Regions from separate parts of the Abyssisolibacter sp. ZYX002 genome, predicted to be linked through region 2. Evidence: predicted binding sites of a transcription regulator. Region 2 holds the regulator's gene; each other region holds the start of a gene.

The links. Region 2 encodes Rex, which represses fermentation and respiration genes when NADH is low (regulators of the CRP and FNR family bind a similar motif). Its sites were predicted from a motif close to ATTGTTAANNNNTTAACAAT; they were not measured.
Region 1: the regulator Rex is predicted to act here: its motif matches at 6,929-6,948, upstream of prdC (proline reductase-associated electron transfer protein PrdC).
Region 3: the regulator Rex is predicted to act here: its motif matches at 2,979-2,998, upstream of fdhF (formate dehydrogenase subunit alpha).

What each region holds. Positions count from the first base shown of each region.
Region 1 is NZ_JARMXH010000002.1:263,570-271,742, forward strand. It holds gene nagA (N-acetylglucosamine-6-phosphate deacetylase) at 1-1,159, opposite strand, end outside; gene P3X86_RS07240 (family 4 glycosyl hydrolase) at 1,171-2,499, opposite strand; gene P3X86_RS07245 (MurR/RpiR family transcriptional regulator) at 2,504-3,259, opposite strand; gene P3X86_RS07250 (PTS transporter subunit EIIC) at 3,281-4,837, opposite strand; gene prdR (sigma-54 dependent transcriptional regulator PrdR) at 5,155-6,900, shown strand; gene prdC (proline reductase-associated electron transfer protein PrdC) at 7,101-8,173, shown strand, end outside.
Region 2 is NZ_JARMXH010000010.1:25,276-33,448, forward strand. It holds gene gdhA (NADP-specific glutamate dehydrogenase) at 13-1,359, opposite strand; gene P3X86_RS18850 (Asp23/Gls24 family envelope stress response protein) at 1,733-2,554, opposite strand; gene P3X86_RS18855 (redox-sensing transcriptional repressor Rex) at 2,639-3,283, opposite strand; gene P3X86_RS18860 (ABC-F family ATP-binding cassette domain-containing protein) at 3,878-5,788, shown strand; gene tsaD (tRNA (adenosine(37)-N6)-threonylcarbamoyltransferase complex transferase subunit TsaD) at 5,950-6,966, opposite strand; gene P3X86_RS18870 (hypothetical protein) at 7,133-7,294, shown strand; gene P3X86_RS18875 (hypothetical protein) at 7,366-7,566, opposite strand; gene P3X86_RS18880 (Yip1 family protein) at 7,638-8,173, opposite strand, start outside.
Region 3 is NZ_JARMXH010000014.1:24,561-32,733, forward strand. It holds gene nuoF (NADH-quinone oxidoreductase subunit NuoF) at 1-564, shown strand, start outside; gene P3X86_RS20355 (NADH-dependent [FeFe] hydrogenase, group A6) at 602-2,347, shown strand; gene P3X86_RS20360 (TIGR04076 family protein) at 2,582-2,830, shown strand; gene fdhF (formate dehydrogenase subunit alpha) at 3,116-5,794, shown strand; gene mobA (molybdenum cofactor guanylyltransferase) at 5,827-6,426, shown strand; gene fdhD (formate dehydrogenase accessory sulfurtransferase FdhD) at 6,443-7,219, shown strand; gene P3X86_RS20380 (formate/nitrite transporter family protein) at 7,356-8,126, shown strand.

The sequences.
Region 1 (8,173 bases), on a different contig from region 2:
CTATTATATTCCAATCTTCATCTATCACTAATAAATCAGCATCTTTGCCTATTTCTATACTTCCTTTTTTATCATCCACACCTATATATTTGGCAGGATTTTCGCACGCCATTTTTATTATATCAGATATGGTTGCATTAACATTTTTCACTACATTTCTAACAGATTTTATATAGCTTAATTCTAAATCTTTAACTTTTTCATAATCATCTTTAGATAAGATTTCTTCTTTGTTATCGTCATATACAAGCTTTATGTTGTCTCCATCCGGAATGAATTTACATTTTCTAATATAATGGTAAAATGGTTCTTTTACCCTTGCAAGTCCAACACAATCTGTACTTAGTATTATCTTTTCTTTTCCTTTTATTTTATACATCAACTCAAAAGCTTCTGGTTTTACTGTTTGGCCTGTTTGCTTAGCAAACTCTGCATACATATCATCAAAATACATAGCTGCACCTGCTACCCCTAATCTTCTATGATGAAAACCTCTCATACCACTAAAGGTATGTGTAAAGCCACCTAATCCATAATCCTTAAGTGCTTTTATATCTTCAAACTCCGCTGCACTATGACCTACCGAAATCTGAATATCTTTACTATTAGCATGTTTTATCAGTTCTTTTGCTCCCGGTAACTCTGGAGCAAGTGTCATGAGCTTAATATAGTTATCCCCAGCTATTTCAATAAACTCATCTAATAAATCAATTGAAGGATCTTTACAGTACTCTTCTTTTAGCATACCTTTGTATTCTTTACTTATAAATGGTCCTTCTAAATGAAATCCTAAAACTTCTGCTCCTTGTTCTGCATTCCATTTATCTATAAATTTCTTTCCTTCTGCTAACTGACTTTTTATTTCATGTATTGCTGCAACGTCTGATGTGGCAAGATAAGAAGTAACTCCTTCTTTTACTAACCCTTTAGACATTTTTTTTAGAGATTGTTGATCTCCTTCAAAACAAAACGATCCCGTTGCCCATCCATGAAGATGTATATCAATGAATCCCGGTATTATTACATGTTCACCATAATCCACTATATTTTCAGTTGGCATTACTTCATCTAATATTCCTAATATTTTACCTTCTTCAATCTTTAGATAACCTTCTTGAAATCCGTTAGGTGTATATATATTTTGAGAAAACAAATACATCAAACCATCTCCTAACTTAACCACCAATAATCTTTGTTTGCCTGCATCATATCATCTAAAACAGCCTTGGCTTTAACTGGATTTACGATTGAACGATTTAGTGTCAATGCTTCTAAGGCTTTTTGATAATCTGATTCTAAGCACGCCTCTACAGTTAATTTTTCGTAAGCATATTGTCCTTCTATTAGTCCTTTATAGAAAGTACCAACTTGTCCAAACTCATATCCTTTAACACCATCTTTACCTAGTGTCCCTGCCACTTCAACCATTGCATCTTGTGGTATATTGGATATAATATTGTCATTCTTCACCATAACTATATATACTTTATTTAAATCATACGCTATAGATTCTGCTACTTCTACCATCATATTTCCATGAACTGCACCTACTAGTAATTCTAAACCTTCAAAGGAATTTTGGTCTTTTGCCTTCTTACATAATTCCAATACTTGTTTTTCTCTACCATTTTTAGCTTCGTCTGCTCTAGTATAATTTGGATCACTATTCTTAGCTATTTCTTCTGGGAAGAAATAATACTGCAAATATGTGTTTGGCAAGTATTCTGGGAAGAATGACATCATTTTGTTTACATTTTTATATGTTTTTAACCATGAAGCAGCTCTTTGTTCTGCATTATATGGCTTGAAATCATGCTCCAATAAATACTTTTTAAGTTTTGGCAATAAATCTTCTCCAGTTGGTACATGACGAAGCTCTGTAAACCAACCAAAATGGTTCAATCCAAAATACCTTGGTTCAATATCATACTGGTCAACATCCAACAATTTAGCAAATGATTTTATCATAGAATAAGGTTGATCACATATGTTTAATATCCTTTTATCTTCTGGAAATACCTTATCTAGTGCTACAGCAACTATTGCAGCTGGATTTGTATAATTCAATATCCATGCATTAGGTGCATACTCTCTAATCTTCTTAACCATATGAATCATAGGTTTAATGGATCTCATACCATATGCAAATCCTCCTGGTCCACATGTTTCTTGACCTATTAGATCATATTTTAGAGGAATTTTTTCATCGTGTCCTCTCATATGGAAATTTCCTGCTCTCATTTGACAAAAAACATACTCTGTTCCTATATAAGCTTCATCTTCATTATCAGTAAATAACAGCTCCACGTCTGGGCAGTGTTTCTCCATAGCTAATCTTATATAATCTTCTTGAGCTTCTATTCGTTTTTTATCTATATCGAAAAATATTAATTTTTTTAATGGGAAATTCTCTTTATAGTTAATCAAACTTCCTACTAACGCTGGGGTTCTTGTACTTCCACAGCCAACTATAGTTACTACTAGTTTTTTTCTGTTCATAATATTACTCCTTTTCATACATACTTATATACATAATTAATAGTTGAGCCACAGCATGTAATCCTAATCGAGGAATTAAGTCGTTATGTTTTGTCTCAATTTCATCAGCAAAACAAAACATCTTATAATTCGCTATTTTTTGTAAAGAGTTATTAGAAAATGAGGTTAATGCAATCACATCAATTCCTTTAGCTCTTGCAATATTTGCAACATTTTTTATTATTTCTGTTTCACCTGATAATGATATTAGTACTAATGCCTCATTTTCTGTTAACCTTTCACCTATGACATCTATTAAATTTATATCTTCAATAAATATTGATTTTAATTTTAAGATAGATAATCTAGAATTTAGCATAGTACCAACATGCCTAGAAGCACCTCTTGCAACAATATAAATAGTCTTTGCATTGATTATTTTCTCAGCAACAACTTTTATATTTTCTTCACTCTGTAATGCCAGTGTTTTGTTTAATTCATCTTGCAAATTTCGAGTCATATCTTGATAAGATAGTCTTTCGATTTTAGCTTCTTGGCTAGTTACAAATTCTTTAAGATAATATCTAAGTTCTGAAAAACCCTCAAATCCTAGTTTCTTAGAAAAGTTTATAATCGACGTCTTTGAAATAAAAACTTTAGCTGCTAGTTCATTTGCTGTCAAATGAACTACTTTTTTGGGATTATTCATTATATATTCAACTATTCTCTTTTCGTTAATTGTTAATGAATCATAATTTTCTACTAGCCTTTTTAAATTCATATATTATCTCCTTAAAATTATTTATAGTTGATCATCAACTGCATTCTTAACAAATTCTACATGTGGTCCAAAAACAACGTGAATATGCTTCTTTGATGGTAAGAATATTCCTGATGTTCCTGACTCCATTAATTTATCTTTATTTATCTTTCTAACATCATTTAAATCTATTCTCAATCTTGTTATACAGTTATCAACATTAAGTATATTGTCTTTTCCACCCAGCCCTTCTATAACTATCTTAGCAATCTCTGCGTATTTTTTCTCTTTGAGTAGACTGTTATTAGCCATCTCTTCATCTTCTCGACCCGGTGTAGATATGTTAAACTTCTTAATTGCCCAAGTAAATACAAAATAGTAGATTGCAAACATTATTGCCCCAACTATTAGTATGTTGTACCATCTAGTGTTTTCATACATTAAACCAAAAATACCAAAATCAAATATTGTACCTCTTATATATCCTACTGCTGTATGCAATAGATACAATGATACACCTGTGATACCTACCATTACCGCATGGAATCCAAACAATAGTGGAGCTACAAATAAGAAAGAAAACTCCATTGGCTCAGTAACATTTCCTAAAACAGCGGTAAGTACCATTGTTAATATCATACCTTTGACTAATTTCTTATTCTTAGATTTTGCAGTCTTGTACATTGCTAAACCTATAGCTGGTAATATAAACATAGTTGTTACCATTTGTACTTGTGCTTCAAATCTAGTTAACTCAGGCAACATCTCCCACGCCTTTGTTCCTGGCCCTGCTTCAAATAATACATGATTAAGCGTTGGTATTACTCCTACAAAAGTCTTATCTCCTATAATATATGTTCCTCCTGCTGGTGTAAATCTTACCAATGCATTCCAAACATGATGTAATCCAAATGGTATCAATAGTCTATTCATTGTATGGAATAAGAACGTTCCAAAGTGTGAATTTAATAGTATCTTTGAAAGATGCATTAAACCAGACGTTAAAAATTGCCATAAAAACGGAATTATAATACCTGTTACCATTGATAAACCTACTGAAATAGTCGGTACTGATTTCTTACCTCCAAAGAAAGCAAATGCTACGGGTAATTCAAGGTTGTAGAAACGATCAGCTGCTTTAGCTGCTATTAATCCACAGATAATACCCCCAAGAGCATCTAAACGCAATGTTTGTATTCCTAATATCATCGCTTGTCCATGTTGATCCATTACTGAAGGATCCACTATATTTCCTGTGACATTTAACCAAATATTAATTGTAATATTTAGAACTAAGTATGATATAACTGAGGAAAACACTGCTATACCTTTTTCCTTTTTCGCCATTCCATAGGCTACACCCATTGCAAATAATAATGGGATATTTGCGAAAACGATTCCAGCAACTTGTCGTAAACTCTTTAAAAGTGTGTTTATAACAGGATTACCCAAAAACGGTACTTTAGCTATCATATAACTTTGCACAAGAGCTCCACAAAGTCCCAATATCATACCCATAGGCGCCATAACAGCTATAGGTAATAACAACGATCTACCAAAGCGTTGAATTTCATTATTAAATTTTTTCATTTTTCCCATACCGTCACCTCTTATTTAAGTATTATTCCATAATATAATTTAGAACTTTTATGTACTAGCACATTAGTATCATATCACAACAATAATTTTAAACAAGCTTATCACATCATTTAAGACCACAAGCAATCTATTTTGTACTTGGTAATTTATTGTGACCAAAGTAACTATTAATCTTAAGATGATAAAACCCTAAAAATATAAAATACTAATATTTTCATAATTATGAAATTCTACACTTTGATTTTTGTAACATTGTTGTGTTAAACTAGACTCGACGGGGATTGCAATATAATAAATACTCAAAGGGGTGCATAAAGATGCTTTTACATCCAAACAACATATCTGCATACAAGATTATGTCTAAGGATTTTATAAAGATTCATGAAGATACATGGTCAAATGATATAAAAGATATCTTAACTCAAAACATTGATAAAGAAGTTCTTGTACTTGATGATAATAATAACCTCATAGATATACTGACTATGAAGGATTTTAATATCCTTAATAATAAAAATGTTAGCTATAAAAGCATAAAAAAAAGTAGAAAAATCATCAGCGTAACACCTAATCATACATTATTAGAATGTAGAGATATAATGCTAAACGAAAATATTGGACATTTACCTGTATTAGAAAACAATCAAATCGTGGGGGTTATTAGACAAGGACATATAAGAGACTTTTTATATATGGGTATTGAAAGAACCCATGCTATTTTAAAGTATATACTAACCAATATACAGGAAGCAATCTGTGCAATAGACGATAAAGGTGTAGTCATACTTTGGAACAAAAAATCCGAAAAACTGTATGGAATTAGTGCATCTGAAATAATGGGTAAATATCTAAAAGACTATTTTCCAAACGCTATAGATGTTAAGTTACTAGAAACTAAAAAAACTATTCGCAACGTATATCATTCTCCTAGAGAAGACTACCATATAATCATAAGTGCTTCTCCTATAATGGTAAACGGAAAATTTGCTGGTATAGTTAGTACTGATAAAGATATAACTGAAATTAAAAAAATGCAAACTGAGCTTGAGGAAGCTAATGATTTACTAGAATTTTTACAAAGAGAAGTTGATAAGTATTCAAATACTAATTTTGGTGAAGTAATAGGTACAAGTAAATCTATACAAGAAAAAATACAATTATCCAAGCAGGTTGCAAAGACAAATGCTTCTATACTTATAATTGGTGAAAGTGGTACTGGTAAAGAAGTATTTGCTAAAGCTATTCATGATTATAGCGGGGTTAAAGGATATTTTGTTCCTGTTAATTGCGGTGCCATACCAACTGAATTATTTGAAAGTGAATTTTTTGGATATGAAGAAGGTGCCTTTACTGGAGCAAAAAAAAGTGGTAAAAAGGGATTATTTGAGCTAGCTAACAACGGAACTATATTTTTAGATGAAATAGGTGATCTACCACTATTCATGCAAGCTAAACTTCTAAGGGTTTTACAAGAAAAAGAAATTAAAAGAGTTGGCTCAGAAAAAATAACTAAAGTTAACGTCAGAGTTATATCTGCAACAAATAAGAATCTTAAAGAAATGGTTGAAAAAGGTGAGTTCAGAGAAGATTTATATTACAGGATAAACATTATTGAAATGGAACTACCTCCTTTAAGAAATCGTAAAGAAGACATAGTTTTGTTACTCAATCATTTCCTCAAAAAAACAGCTAGTGAAAATAACATTATGTTACCTCATATAGACAATGATGTGATAGATTTACTTGAAAAATACAACTGGGACGGTAACATAAGAGAACTAAAAAACACAGTTGAACATATGGTTGTTCTTTGCAGAGATAACACTCTTACTAAAGAACTATTACCACACTATATCAAAGAACAATTAACAAACAAAAAGAAAATAGATATGCAGTACAATACACTTGATTTAAGAGAAGCTGTTGAAAATCTTGAAATAACACTCATTAAAGAAGCATTAAAAAAATCAGGTGGTAGTAAAACTAAAGCAGCTAAGTTGCTTAATATACCAAGAACTACATTGCACTCAAAAATCATTCAATATAACGGTGTCGATATTTAGACTATGACTAAATATAGTCATATTGTTGATTGTTAAGTTAATAACAAAAAAACAGTAATATTATGCTGTTGTTTGTGACGATATTTAGTCACTATAAATGTTTATATTTTACATGCATAAGCCAAAAACGAGCATTTCACTTCTTCTTAGCTCACCTTTTTATTTTGGCATCTTCCTTGCATAATATATAATTGAAAAATATGCGAGGGGGTGAGATATTGATAATTTCTATACTATTAAAACAACATGTAGGCGTAGCATGTGAGCCTATCGTTATGGAAAAACAAATCGTAAAAAAAGGTGAACTTATAGCTAAACCTACGGGACTAGGAGCTAATATCCATTCAAGCGTATCTGGTATTGTTCAAAAAATCGAAAATGATGTTATAGTTATTGATGCTTTTGATGAGCAACCAGAAGAATATGAAAAAATTAAGGCTTCAGACGATTATTTAGAGTTAATAAAAGAAGCTGGAGTTGTAGGCGCTGGAGGTGCTGGCTTCCCCACTCATACAAAACTAAACACCAATCTTGAAGGTGGTTATGTATTAGCAAATCTAGCAGAGTGTGAACCTCTGTTAAATCATAACACACAGATGTCAACTATTAATCCAGATTATATAGTTAAAGGTGTTAAATATATTATGGAAATTACGAATGCTTCAAAAGGTTACATCGCAATAAAGCCTATTTATAAACTAGCTATAGACGCTTTAATAAAAGCTTGTGAAAAAGAAAGCAATATTGAGGTTAAACTATTACCTAACATGTATCCTGCTGGAGATGAAAGAGTTATCGTTAGAGAGATTCTTGGCATAACTCTAAAACCGGGTCAGCTTCCTCTTGAAGCTAATGCTATCGTGTCTAATGCTGAAACGCTTAAAAACATCGTTTTGGCAATTGAGGAAAGAAAGCCTGTTATAAGCAAAGATATAACTGTCTGTGGAAGAGTCAAAAACGCTAAAGGTGGAAAAACATTCTTTGACGTTCCAATTGGTACACCTGCAGGGTATTTGATAGATAAATGCGGTGGATATATAAAACCATATGGAGAACTAGTAATGGGAGGTCCTTTTACAGGAAATCATTGTACTGAACAGTCCCCTATTTCTAAGACATCTGGAGGAATATTGGTAAGTATGCCACTGCCTAAAGAAGTGCGAAAGATTGGCGTTATCGCTTGTGAATGTGGCGCTAATGAAGATAGATTAGAAGAAATAGCTAAGCAAATGGGTACTGAGGTTGTTGCATCAAAAAAATGCAAAAGAATGAT
Region 2 (8,173 bases):
AGATATTAATTTCTAGTAAGAACCTTGCTTAACCATAGCATCTGCAACTTTAACAAAACCTGCGATGTTAGCACCTGCAACTAGGTTATATCCAAATCCATAATCTTCTGCTGCTTTCATAGCGTTGTCATGGATGTTAATCATTATTTGATGTAATTTAGCATCTACTTCTTCTGCTGTCCATGAGTATCTCATGCTGTTTTGGCTCATTTCTAACGCTGATGTAGCAACTCCACCTGCATTTGCTGCCTTAGCAGGTCCGATGATTACTCCATTTGCTTGTAAATACTCTATTGCATCGTTTGTTGTTGGCATGTTTGAACCTTCTGATAGATATTTAACTCCATTTGCTACCATTGTCTTAGCATCATCTATTAATATTTCGTTTTGTGTAGCACATGGCATAGCTATATCAACTTTAACTTCCCAAGGCTTCTTACCTGCAAAGAATTCTACACCAAACGTCTTAGCATAATCTTCTATTTTATCTCTACCTGATGCTCTTAGCTCAAGCATATACTCTATTTTCTCTCCTGAAACTCCTTCTGGATCGTATATGTATCCGTCTGGGCCAGAAAGCGTTACAACTTTTCCACCTAATTCTGTTATCTTTAATGCAGCGCCCCATGCAACATTACCAAAACCTGATAATGCAACTGTTTTGCCTTCAAAAGTTTCTCCTTCATGCTTTAACATTTCTTGACAGAAATAAGTACAACCAAATCCTGTAGCTTCTGGTCTTATTAAACTTCCACCGTAAGATAAGCCTTTTCCTGTTAATACTCCGTTTTCAAATGCTCCTCTGATTCTTCTGTATTGTCCGTATAGATATCCTATTTCTCTTGCTCCAACTCCCATATCTCCTGCTGGAACGTCAACATCTGGACCTATGTGTCTATAAAGCTCTGTCATAAAGCTTTGGCAGAATCTTAATATCTCTGCATCTGATCTACCTCTAGGGTCAAAGTCAGATCCTCCTTTACCTCCGCCTATTGGAAGTCCTGTTAATGCATTCTTTAATATTTGCTCAAATCCTAAAAATTTAACTATACCAATGTAAACTGATGGATGGAATCTTAGTCCTCCTTTATAAGGTCCAATAGCTCCATTAAATTGTACTCTAAATCCTCTGTTTACATGAAGTTTACCATTATCATCATACCAAGGTACTTTAAACATTATTTGTCTTTCAGGCTCACAGAATCTGTCTAAAAGATTTGCCTCTACGTATTCTGGGTGTTTTTCTAAAACTGGTCCTAATGAATTTAAAACTTCTTCTACAGCTTGTAAAAACTCCGGTTCATGTGCATTTCTTTGCTTTACTCTTTCAAATACTTCTTGAATATAAGTGTTGGACATTGTAATGACCTCCCTATAAATTGTTAAATTTTTAACTTCCTTATGTTTTGAAAATGTTTTCCTTACTATAAAAAACTTTACCCCTTCTTTACACTGTAATAATAACACAGGCTAATTTCTTTGTAAACGTTTTTTTATTAATCATTTTTAACATTATTTTTATGCTAAAATTTTTTTGCAGGGTGTTATTATGTTTAAGTCGTTATCATTATTTATATATCTAATTCATTCATTTTCAAAAAACAAAAAATATGCTATTTCAACAGATATTAAGTGTTAAAAAAACATATTTATTAGTATGTTAAATATTAGTCATATGAAGTATTTCTTTCATTTCTGAATCGAATTTATTTATTTCTTGCAAAATACTGAATTATTTTATTTTGTTTATATTTAATTTTTTTATGTTTACGTCTACTGACAATATATTTAATGATGTCATTTGTTCTATTTCTTTAATAATTTGCTTTTGTAAAGTTTCTATAATCTCGGATATATTCATTCCATAATACAGTATGACATCTAGCTTTATTGCTATACTCCCTGCTTTACTAAGTACTCTAATATTACCATATTTGTCAACTTCATCTACCTTGGTGCATGCAATTCTTATAAGATTCTTGAGAACATTTTGTGATATTGTGTATCTTCCCAAATAGCTATATGTTGGCCTAACTACTGATTTTTCAATATATTGCTCATTTATTTTACCTTTTTTCTTAAATATCTTTAACTTATCTATAAAGTAACCTGAGAAGTCTTTTTTTATCTCAAATGTTGGCACTGGTATAACATGTTTTCCTTCCTTAAATCTACAATTATGGGCTGCTTGTAATTCTTCTTTTGTAGATATTTCGTTTATATCTATAAATTCATCTATCTTATCTAAGTGTAATGCAGCTGCTATTTTATTTACCATTTTTATTGATGTTCCTAATATTAGTAGTTTCTTTGGATGCTGTATTCTCAGCGCATCTAGTACACTTACTTTATGGTCTTCATCTAAAAAAACAGCTCTTTTTGTTGCACTTATCTTTGTGCTCTCACTCTTTGCGGATACACCTGTAATTATTTTATTTCCTTTAATTAATAATCCATCATCTATAATATATTGTATGTTATGTTTTTTTGCCACCAGCATAGCTTTATAGCTTTTTCCTGTGCCACTCTTACCAACTAATGCAAATACCTTCATTGTATCCTCCTTAAATAAAAAGGTTGTCTCAAACTGAATTTCTTTAGTCAAAATCCACTAGTTTTGAAACAACCTAAAGGAGCTTTAAAGAGCTCCTTGGTCACTGTTCTTCATCAAAAATGATAGTGTAAACAAACTTTCGTTTAAATGAACATTCTCTATAACTACACCTTCTGGCACTTTTAAATCAGTCGGTGCAAAATTCCAAATACCTTTTACACCATTATTTGCCAGTATATCTGCTATCTCCTGACTTCCTTCTTTAGGAGTACATATTATACCTATTTCAATGTTGTTAGCTTCGATATAGCTTTCAAGTTCATCTATATCATGAATCTTTATCCCTCTAATGTTTAGACCTATCATTTTTGGGTTTTTGTCAAATAAAGCAGTTACTCTAAAACCTGCTGATAAAAACCCTTTGTAATTTGCTATTGCTTGACCTAAGTTACCTGCCCCTATCAAAATAGTTTCGTAAGTCCTATCTAGACCTAATATTTTACCAAGTTGACTATGGAGATCTTCTACGTTGTATCCATAGCCTTGTTGTCCAAAACCTCCAAAATTGTTCAAATCTTGCCTAATTTGTGAAGCGGTAAATCCTGTTAGTTTACTCAACTCTCCAGAAGATATTCTCATAATATCCTTTTCTTTCAAGTCTGATAAATACCTGTAATATTTAGGTAATCTCCTAACAACCGCCATAGAAACTTTATTGTTTTTAGCCATAAAATATCCCTCTCTACTTTTATCACTTATTTTATAGTTTATATAAAATAGGAAATAAAATACTAACATCATCATGAAATTACTAAATTATTTACACTTTTGTGTTAATTATAAAACAATCTTTACGTTTTAGTCAATCTTTTTGATGATATTTCTTCATGACTAGACAAAGCATATTATCTATTTTATTGTAGTTTCGTGATAATATCAATGTAATCAGCATGAATAAATAATAATCATTCACTTGTCAAAATTATATCAATGTAAACTACTGTTACCAGTCCATTGCTTTCTATCTACAAATATCAAATAATCTAAGTTACATCATATTATAATACAATTCTTATACGTTTTCTATATGAATATTAAAAAAAATTAAAATTTAATATGAAATATTATTTTCAGAGTAGAAGCAAATTGCGTTCTCTCCACATTTTAGTAAAAAATCAAATTCAAGGCAACTAATATATTGTTTTTTCTATAATCTTACTAAAAATTGTTTAATTTAAGCTCTATATTTGCATAATACACTAATATTAATGTATTATATAAGTTGAAACACTGAATTTTAAGCTTTAGTTTTAGGAGGACATCATGATTGTATTATCATGTACTAATATAAGCAAAACTTATGTAACTGACAAAATTTTAGATAACGTCACTTTTTCTATTAATGCTGGTGAGAAAATTGGCCTTATTGGTATTAATGGTGCTGGTAAATCTACATTGTTTAATATATTGACTGGTAAAATTTCAAGTGATGATGGTCAAATATATACATCTAAAACATCAAAAATAGGTTATATGAAGCAACACACTAGCGTAGATAGTTCTAAGAATATTTATGATGAGTTACTTGAAATATTTAAACCTGTCATTGAACTTGAGAAAACACTTAGATCCCTAGAAAATGAAATAAGTGAAAAAAGTCAGGATCACGATTCTAAAGAATTTGAAAAGCTTCTTGACAAATACTCTAAGCTCACTGATGAATTTGAGAAAAGTAATGGATATGGATACGACAGTCAAATTAAAGGTGTTTTGGTTGGTTTAGGTTTTAATAGTAGTGATTTTTATAAACCAATAAACCAGCTTAGTGGAGGACAAAAAACTAGAGTATATCTCGCAAAATTATTGCTCCAAAAGCCTGATATTCTTTTGCTTGATGAACCAACTAATCATCTGGATTTGGATTCGATTGATTGGCTTGAAAAATATCTTAAAGACTATAAGGGATCTGTTATTATTATTTCTCATGACAGGTATTTTTTAGATAATGTAGTTTCTCGAATACTTCAATTAGAAAATACCGAGCTAAAATCCTACAACGGAAACTACAGCACTTATATGGATAAAAGGAAAAAAGAAATTGAATTGGAAAAGAAAAAATTCGAACAACAAAAGAATGAAATGAATAGACAAAAAGAAATAATAAAAAATCTTTCTTTGGGTGGAAAAAGAGCAATAAGACAAGCTCAAAGTAGAGAAAAAATGCTTAAAAAAATGCAAGAGCTAAAAAATCCTAGCGAAAGAAAAAAAGCTTCTTTTAAGTTTACTCCAAGTGTGAAAAGTGGTAATGATGTGTTACGCATAGAAGATTTGAAAAAAAATTATGATGGTAAACTGCTATTTGACAGTATAAACTTTAATATATATAAAGGCGAAAAAGTAGGTATCATTGGTCCTAACGGTATAGGTAAATCTACTCTCTTTAAAATCATAATGGGTATTACAAGTCTTAGTTCAGGAAATTATACTTTAGGCGCTAATGTTAATATTGGTTATTTTGATCAAGAGCAGAAGTATCTAAATACTGAAAAGACTATTGCAGATGAAATATGGGATGAACACCCTCTAATGGATCATTTTCAAATTAGAAGCATTTTAGCGCAGTTCCTTTTCACTGGAGATGATATATTTAAAGAGATTGGCTCTCTTAGTGGTGGTGAGAAAGCAAGATTAGCTTTATTAAAATTAATGCTATCTAAATCGAATTTTCTACTTATGGATGAGCCTACAAATCACTTAGATGTTGACTCCAAAGAAGTTCTTGAAGATGCATTAAAAAAATATGAAGGAACTGTATTAGTAATATCTCATGATAGATACTTTTTAAATAAAGTTGTAGATAAAATACTATATTTTAATAGTGATAAAATAACTGAATACCTTGGTAACTTTGATTACTATATTGAAAAAAGCAAACTCCTTAGCAGTAACAATGATGATTCGATTAATACTGGTATCACTAAAACTCAAATGAAACTGGATAGGAAAAAACAAAAAGAACTCGAGAAAAAAGAGCGTGCTAAAAAGCAACAACTGAGTAAACTCGAAGAAAATATAGCTCTTCTAGAAAACAAAATTAGTGAATATGAACATCTGCTATGTAGTCCAGATATTTATAATGACCCTGTTAAAAGCACGCAAATAAATAAAGATTTATTAAATATTAAATCTGACCTTGAACAAGAGTATGAAAAATGGGTAGAATTAAGCAGTTAATTTTTATCCACAATATACACCATTTATCCACAGTTTTATCAACAAAATCACATAATTTTATCAACATTATTGATATTTTACTGCTACAATGTATAAAGTTATGCACAGTTACCATCTGTTTTGTGGATAACTTTGTGCATAACTTTGTTAATACAATTAAATTACTGACCAATTTTTAAATTTGCAACTCCGTTAAGACTTATATCTGATATCTTTCCATTTAAGTAGTTATAATATCCCGCACATCCTATCATTGCTGCATTGTCTGTACACAATATCTTACTTGGGCATACTAGCTTTAGTCCTTCACTTAAACATCTATCCTGCATTTGTTTTCTTAATCCACTATTAGATGCAACACCTCCCGCTAGCGCAATTGTTGATAAGTTCTTAAGCTTTGATGCTTTTATTGTCTTATCCACAAGTACATCAACTACGGCTTTTTGAAAACTTGCTGCTACATCTTCTACTTTTATTTCTTTATTTTTCTGTTTATTGCTATTTAAGTAATTAAGTACTGCAGATTTTAGACCACTGAAACTGAAATCTAAGCTATCTGGTTCTAAATATGCTCTAGGAAAATCTATAGCATCACTGCTACCTTTCTCTGACAATCTATCTATGATTGGTCCTCCTGGATATCCCAACCCCATAGCTCTTGCTATTTTATCAAAGGCTTCCCCTGCAGCATCATCTCTAGTTCTCCCTAGTAATTCGTACTTTGTATAATCTTTTACATGTACTAAGTGTGTATGTCCTCCAGAAACAACTAAACAAAGAAATGGTGGCTCTAAGTGTGTATTTTCTATATAGTTTGCACATATATGTCCTTCTATGTGATTAACACCTACTAGTGGTTTTTCTAATGAATAAGCTAGTGCCTTTGCGCTAGAAAGCCCAACCAACAGTGCCCCAACTAAACCTGGTCCATATGTAGTAGCAACAATATCTATATCTTTAAATTTAACATTTGCTTCATCTAGTGCTTGTTGCAAAACTGTATCTATTTGCTCTATGTGTTTTCTTGATGCAACTTCTGGCACTACTCCACCAAATTTTTTATGTAGATCTATTTGAGATGCTATAATATTTGACAATATTTTCCTGCCATCTTCTAAAACTGCTACTGATGTCTCATCGCATGATGTTTCTATTGCAAGTGTTAGCAATTTAATCACTCCTATTAGAGAATTTATATTCTTAACTATGACTAGAATTTATTATACACTTTTGTGTATCTAGTGTAAAGGTGATATGAACTAACCCAGTTATGGAATATTTTAAATTAATAGTTTTTCTATTTTATCAGAAAATAATTATATGCCTTTGTTTGGGAGTGAGTATATGAGTGTTCTAAATAATATTGCTAAAGCTAATATTATGCCAGATGGTATGCTAAGTACTGTTAGTGGCACTGAGGAAGCTTTCATCAACATTATTAAGGATAAACCAAATCCGACTAGCACTAAATTTTTATCGGATAAAGGCGAACATAAGAAAAAATAACCTTATGTGCTACAAAAGGGGCTCTCATAGTCTGAGTTTGCCCCTTTTAAGCTTATAATTTGTTAATTGATTTAATCTGTACCTTCATCCATATTTACTAATATCTCATCTACTAAATCTAAATTACACTTATGATCTACAAAATGTTCACAGTTATTACATGTTACTCTTGATGTTTCTTCTCCTGTACTTGAAGAAAGTCCTGTGCTTCTAACAGCATTAAATTTACTACACCTTTGTGCTACTCTTTCTAGTTGAGAATTACTCGCCATAATATACCTCCTAAAATATTTTATAGGTATATTTTTTCTATTATTAGAATTTCTATTCAGAGTATTGTTTTTTACATTGCCGTTTTGACTAAGTTATTTGCACCAGCATATATAAGTATCCACACTCCCCAAGTAGCTAGTACTGGTATAGCTGCTATTCTTTTCTTAAGATCATACAAGTAAGAAAATCCTACTATCGCTAAAGCTTGATACCAAATTGTAAATAGGTTAAGTTGTGATAAGAATTCTTCAAGAAATGATCCATCGTATGCACTAGGTAAAAGAGCTCCAAGACTAAAGTTTAGACTAACATTAGACGTAAATAAGATCAGTGATACTATTATTTGCCCAGCAAATACGGGCAAGTATGAGTACGCTAATACAGCTATTGTATCTTTAAACTTCCTCTCTTTTCCTCCTAGCATTGGACCAAATCCACTAACTATAAAACCTTTAACAACCCATATAAGAATAGGTCCTAATCCAACCATCAATTTCGTAGTGTAATATTGTGTTTTAAGTGCGTCTACCGTTGGCGGTACTATGTTATTAGCTTGGTATTCGTCTATCATCATCTGTATGAATTGCTCTTTATTTTGAAGCAAAA
Region 3 (8,173 bases), on a different contig from region 2:
ACTCCAATAGATTATGACTCGTTAACAGCTTTAGGATCTATGATGGGTTCTGGTGGAATGATTGTTATGGATGAAGATAACTGTATGGTAGATATAGCTAGATTCTTTTTGGATTTCACAGTTGAAGAGTCATGTGGAAAGTGTACACCATGTAGAATAGGTACCAAGAGAATGTTAGAGTTATTAGAGAAAATAACTAGTGGAAATGGAGAGCTAGAAGATATCGATAAGCTAGAGAAGTTATCAGATAGTATTAAAGCTTCAGCATTATGTGGGTTAGGCCAAACAGCTCCTAATCCAGTAATATCAACATTACAGTATTTTAGACACGAGTATGAAGCACACGTATTAGATAAAAAATGTCCAGCAGGAAACTGTAAAGATTTATTAGCATATAGCATAATAGAAGATGCTTGTAAAGGATGTACATTGTGTGCTAGAGCTTGTCCTGTTGATGCAATTGAAGGAGAGACTAAAAAGCCTCATAGTATTGATCAAGAGAAATGTATAAAATGTGGTGCATGTATGGAGAAATGTCCGTTTAATGCAATTAAATTAGGATAATTAAATATAAAAATAATAAAAGTAAGGGGTGTATATGATGGGTATGGTTACCATTACTATAGATAATAAATCAATTCAAGTTCCAGAAGAATATACTATACTTGAAGCAGCAAATAGTGCTGGAATTAAAATACCGACTCTTTGTTATTTAAAAGATGTAAACCAGACAGGAGCCTGTAGAATGTGCCTAGTAGATGTAGAAGGAGCTAGGGTTTTACAAGCATCATGTGTTGCCAAAGTTGGTGAAGGTATGGTTATTAGAACAAATACCAAGAAAATCAGAGAGGCAAGAAAGACAAACTTAGAATTACTTTTATCAAATCATGATAGAGAATGTCTAACTTGTAGTAGAAACCATAACTGTGAGTTACAAACACTTTGTGAAGAGTTAGGTGTAACAGATATAGAGTTTAAAGGTGAAAAAACTATAAGACCAGTAGATACATCATCACCTTCAATAGTAAGGGATCCAAATAAATGTATCTTGTGTGGTAGATGTGTAAGTGTATGTAATGATGTTCAAAAAATAGGGGTACTAAACTATGCAAATAGAGGCTTTGAGTCTACTGTATCACCAGCTTTTGATAAAGAAATAGGAGATACTCCATGTATAAATTGCGGACAATGTATAGTGTCATGTCCAGTAGGAGCATTAAGAGAAAAAACTGAGATAGATTATGTATGGGATGCTATAGAAGATAAAGATATACATGTAGTAGTTCAAACAGCACCAGCGGTTAGAGCAGCACTTGGAGAAGAGTTTGGGTTAGCAATGGGTACGTCAGTAACTGGTAGAATGGCAGCTGCCCTTAGAAGACTTGGATTTGATAAAGTATTTGATACAGATTTTGCAGCTGACTTAACAATAATGGAAGAAGGAACAGAATTACTTGGTAGAATAAAAAATGGTGGCAAATTACCGATGATTACATCATGTTCACCAGGTTGGATAAAATACTGTGAGCATTATTATCCAGAGTTCCTAGACAATTTATCAACATGTAAATCTCCACATGAAATGTTAGGAGCAGTAGTTAAATCTTACTATGCTGAGAAAAACAATATAGATCCATCTAAGATATATGTAGTTTCAATAATGCCTTGTACAGCTAAAAAATTCGAAGCAAAAAGAGAAGAATTAGCTTGTAATGGACATCAAGATGTTGATGCAGTATTGACAACTAGAGAGTTCGCTAAGATGATAAAACAAGCAGGTTTAGATTTTGTAAATCTACCAGATGAAGACTTTGATTCAATATTAGGTGAATCATCAGGAGCAGGAGTAATATTTGGTGCTACAGGTGGAGTTATGGAGGCTGCGTTAAGAACAGTGTACGAAGTATTAACAAACGAAGAATTAAAAGAAATAAACTTCACACAGGTAAGAGGAACAGAAGGAATAAAAGAAGCTACAATTAAAATTGGCGACTTAGATGTAAATATTGCAGTAGCACATAGTACAGGTTGTGCAAGTGAATTATTAGAAAAAGTTAAATCTGGCGAAAAGCAATATCACTTTATTGAAGTAATGGGTTGTTCTGGCGGTTGTGTAAATGGTGGTGGACAACCACATGTTAGTTCTAAAGTTAAAATGAATGTAGACGTTAGAAGAGAAAGAGCAAAAGCGTTATATAATGAAGATGAGGCAAAAGTAATAAGAAAATCTCATAAAAACCCAATGATTAAGAAAATATACGATGAGTATTTTGAAAAGCCAAATAGTCATAAAGCGCATGATTTACTTCATACTCATTATGTAAAAAGAGATATATATCCACTGTAGAATATATTAAAATTATAAGGTTATTAATCCCCTTTGTGTAGAACCTATAAGATAGTAGGTCTTTGTAAAAGGGGATTATTTGTGTTAACTATAAAAGAAGCAGAGATAAAAGGAAAATTTACAATGAAATATTTATTAAATAATTTAAAAGATTCTGATATCATATAATTGTAATTAACTATATCAAATGAGCTGTTTTAATTAATACACAATAGAAAGGAATTAAATAACAATATGAAAGTAAAATTAGAAGTGTTAGAAAGTAAATGTAGGTCAGGCTATCATAAAAAAGGAGATACATTTATAGTAGAAGATTTATGCCCACCTATATGTCATGAATTATGGCAATGTATTTATCCAAATGTATATACACTATTAAATGGAGGTAATCTAGATTTTGGATCTAAGAAATGTAAAATGTTTAGGTTTAGATGTCCAGACAATGGAAGAGTGTTAATAAAAGGTGAAATTTACGACGAATAGATGGTATGTATTAACAAACTTTAATAAAAAAATATCAATAATAACCACCTAAAAACTTACCATAAATTAAATATATGTGATTATATAGACATATTGAGATATTAGCATCTTATTATGTGTATTAAAATGATTGTAATTAGCAACTTATAATGTTATAATTTTAACATGGTGTATACAGTATATTATATCCTCTAAATTTATTCAAATGTATCAAGTAGAACCTGTACCAGTATCAGAGCATCATGACACCGAATAAACTGATAATCATTAAAAGGAGGTAGCATAGTGATAAATTTAGAAATCAATGGGAAATCAGTACAGGCGAAAAAAGGAGAAACTATACTTCAAATATGCAGAAGATTAAATATCAAAATTCCGACACTTTGCCATGATGACAGATTAGAACCACATTCCGCCTGTAGACTTTGCGTAGTTGAGATAGAAGGTATGCAAACGTTATCAACATCATGCTCTACTATAGCCATAGAAGGAATGGTGATACAGACCCATAGCCAAAAGGTAATGGATGCAAGACGTGATATATTAGATATGATTTTATCAAATCATCCAGAAGACTGCTTAACATGTAAAAAATCAGGGGAATGTAAGTTGCAGCAATACTGCTATGAATATGATGTACATAGGACGTCTTATTATGGAGAAAGAAAAGAATTTGAATTAGATGATAGCAATCCATTTTTCACTATAGAGCTTAATAAATGTATCGAATGTGGCAAATGTGTTAGGGTATGCAATGAATTACAACATACTAGAGCTATATCATTTAGTGAAAGAGGATTCAAAACACATGTAAGTGCGCCTTTTGAAGACGACATCAACAATTCAACATGTGTATCATGTGGAAATTGTGTATCAATTTGTCCTGTAGGTGCTTTACTACCTAAGTCAAAAGAAAAATTTAGATTGTGGGAGGTAAAAAAAGTCAAAACTACATGTTCTTATTGTGGAGTAGGTTGTCAGATGGAGCTATTAGTAAAAGAAGAAAAAGTAGTTGGAGTTAATCCAATAAAAGGACACTCAAATGATGGACTTTTATGTGTTAAAGGTAAGTTTGGGTATAAGTTTATTAATCATGACGATAGATTACAAAGACCACTTATACGTAAAGAAGGTAAATTAATCGAGGCAGAGTGGGAAGAAGCATACGCTACGATAGCAAAAAATATTAATATAATAAGAAAAAAACATGGGTCAAAAGTTATAGCAGGTTTAAGTAGCGCAAGGTGTACTAATGAAGAAAATTATTTATTCCAAAAACTTTTCAGAGGAGTATTGAAAACAAATAATATTGATCATTGTGCAAGGCTCTGACATTCATCAACAGTTGCAGGTCTTGCAACAACTTTAGGTAGTGGAGCAATGACAAACAGTATAGGTGAAATTATAAATAATGAAGCTATTTTTGTTATAGGCTCAAATACAACAGAAAATCACCCAGTAATTGGCTCAAAAATACTCCAAGCAAAGGAGCGAGGTTCAAAATTAATAGTAGCAGATCCTAGAAAAATAGATTTAGCTAAAGATGCTGATGTATTTTTACAAATCAAGCCAGGAACTAATATAGCTCTTTTGAATTCCATGATGTATGTCATAATTACAGAGGAACTAGAAGATAAACACTACATAAAAAAGAAGACCGAGGGATACGCAAAATTAGTAGACTTAGTTAAAAACTATACTCCAGAAAAAGTAGCCAAAATTTGTGAGATAGATGCTAATGATATAAAAAGAGCTGCTAGAATTTATGCCCAGGCTAATAATGCGGGAATATATTACGCAATGGGAATAACGCAACATAAAACAGGGACACATACAGTAATGAGTGTTTCAAATTTAGCATTACTATGTGGAAACGTTGGTATAGAATCGGCTGGAGTTAATCCATTAAGAGGGCAGAATAATGTTCAAGGGGCATGTGATATGGGAGCCTTACCAAATAATTTCCCGGGCTATCAAAAGGTTGATGATGAAAAGGTAATAGAAAAATTCAAAAAAGCATGGCAAGTAGATGATATGTCAAATGACATAGGTTACACCATACCAGAAATCATGGATGGCGCAGTAGATGGAAATATAAAGGCACTATATATTATGGGAGAAAACCCTATTGTATCCGACCCAGATACAAAACATGTCAGAAAAGCATTAGAAAACATAGAGTTTTTAATAGTACAAGATATATTTTTAACAGAAACAGCAATGTTTGCTGATGTTGTGCTCCCGGCAAGTTCATTTGCTGAAAAAGATGGAACATTTACAAATACAGAGAGAAGAATACAGAGAGTGAGAAAAGCTATTACTGAAGTTGGTGAATCTAAAGCTGATTGGAAAATAATAATGGAAATAATGAATAAGCTTGGATACAGTCAAACATACGATAATGTTTCTGAGATAATGAAAGAAATAGCAAAAGTGACTCCACAATATGGAGGGATTGACTATAGTAGAATAGAGAACAAAGGATTACAATGGCCTTGTTTAGACAAAGAGCATAAAGGTACTAAGTTTTTGCATGAGGGGCATTGTGTGAGAGGAAAAGGACTATTTTTACCCCAAGAGTATCAAGAAAGCGCTGAAACACCAAACAGTGACTATCCATTTATTATGACTACTGGTAGAAATTTATACCATTATCATACAAGGAGTATGACAGGTAGAGTAGAGGGACTTAACAAAAAATCAGCAGAATCATATATAGAGATTAATGAATTAGATGCAAAAGCATACTGTATAAAAGATGCTGAAATTGTGGAAGTTTCATCAAGGAGAGGTGTTATCAAAACTAAGGTCAAGATAGTAAAAACAATAGCTCGGGGAATTGTTTTTATGCCATTTCATTTTGCTCAAGGTGCAGCAAATGTTCTGACAGGGAATCATTTGGATGAAATCTGTAAAATTCCTGAACTAAAAGTAAGTGCAGTAAGTATAAAAAAGATTTGTTAACATATACGAATATACATGAAGAGGGATTATTTATGAGTGATGATTTTGGCACATGTGTTATATTGGCTGGAGGAAAAAGCAAAAGAATGGGATTTGATAAACAAACATTAAAAATAAACAATGTTAGGTTACTGGATACCATATCAAGTAAGCTTCAAGACGAATTCAATGATATAATAATCATTACAAATAAACCAAATTACAATAAAAATAAAAATATAAGAATATATAGAGATGAAATTATAGGAAAAGGACCTTTAAGTGGTATACACAAAGGATTAAAAGAAGCAAAGAGTAAATATGTATATTTTATAGCATGTGATATGCCAAATATAAATCTAAAATACATTAGATTTATGAAAAGAAGAATTTGCAGTAAAGATATAAGCGCATGTATAACAAAAAACGGAAAGTGGATAGAGCCATTAAACTCTTTCTATAATGTATCCATACTCACTCAGTTAGAAGAACATATTTTAAAAAATAGCAATTCAATACATTCATTTGTAAAAAAAATAAAATGTGAATATATAGAAGAAAAAGTAGCAAGAAACTATAGTAACGACCTAAGTATGTTTATAAATTTAAACACAAAAGAAGATTTGAACATATATATTCATAATGCCAAATAAAAGTAGAGGTCAAGTGATGAAAACAAAAGTAAAATACAAGATTTTGGAGATTAATAAAAATAGATCAATATTTAAAGAAGATGAAATCATCGTTGAAAAACCATATACTATATTTGTAAATGATAAAGAGATTGTAACTTTATTATGTACTCCAAAATCTATAAAATATCTAACCGTTGGGTATATTTTTGTAGAGGAATTAATAAAGAAAAAAAGCGATATTTTAGCTATAAATATATTAGAAGAGAAGGGGTTAATATATGTATCACTTAAAGAGTTTAGTTATAAATTATACTCTAAAAAAACTATAACATCGTCGTGTGGTAAAGGTACAATTTTTTATAATGAGCTAGATTCATTTAATTCAAAAATAAATACAAGTAACATTATTATAAATAATAGTAAAGTTAGTAGAGTTATGAAAAAATTCACAACTCAATCTCAACTATTTAAAGAAACAGGGGGCGTTCATAGTTGTGGTTTATGCATCGATGATAGAATAATAGTTTTTGAAGAAGATATAGGTAGACATAATGCAATAGATAAAATAATAGGATATATAATATTGAATGATTTAGAGGTCAAAGACAAATATATAGTTACAAGTGGCAGATTATCATCTGATATGGTGATAAAAGCAGCCAAAATAAACATACCTGCTGTGGTTTCAAAATCAGCTCCAACAAATCTATCTATAGAGATAGCAAAATCTTTAAATTTAACATTAATTGGTTTTGCGAGAGGTAACAAAATGAATGTATACACACAAAGTGGCAATATATTAATTGATTAGAAAATTTAAACTTAACAAAGATACTTAATATATGATATTCTATAAAAGTATTGAATATTTATAAATGTCTAAAAAACACTAGAACTTGGTAAAGCGTTAATGCTTTACTGTATACAAAATGCAAGGGGGAATATTTATGAGAAAACCGCTATTAACTCCAAGAGAGATAGCGAATAAAACAATTGAAACTTCTGTAAAAAAATCAAAATTATCAAGCATAAAGATGATATTGTTAGGTATATTTGCAGGAGCATTTATAGGTTTTGGAGCACATGGATATTTAGTAGTGACACAATCGCTAGGAAAATTTGATGCGGGTTTTGCAAAATTTGTAGGTGCATCAGTATTTCCAGTAGGTTTAATGTTAGTAATATTAGCAGGAGCAGAATTATTCACTGGAAACAACACTATGACAATTGCACTCATGAGTAAAAAGATATCCCTTAATAAAATGTTAAAAAACTGGATATTAGTTTATATAGGTAATTTCATAGGATCTGTATTACTAGCATTAATACTTAGTAAAACGAATTTGTATGCAGGTTTAGTGGGAGATAATATTAAAGCAATAGCAACCGCTAAAGTAAATTTAACATTAGTAGAATGTATTACTAGAGGTATATTATGTAACATAGTAGTAGTATTAGCAGTATGGATATCAACAGCATCAACAGATGTTATAGGGAAAATTTTCACATGCTGGTTCCCAATAATGCTATTTGTATTATCAGGTTTTGAGCATTCTGTTGCAAATATGTTTTTTATACCAATGGGAAAGTTAGTAGGTGCAGGATTTACTTGGGTTGAAATGTGGACTAATAATTTAATACCAGTTACTATTGGAAATTTGATTGGTGGAGCTATAATAGTGCCAATGGTTTATTATATATGCTATATTAAAGAATAATAACAAAATAATACTAGAGAAAAAAGAGGCGTTAGCTTATTGCTATA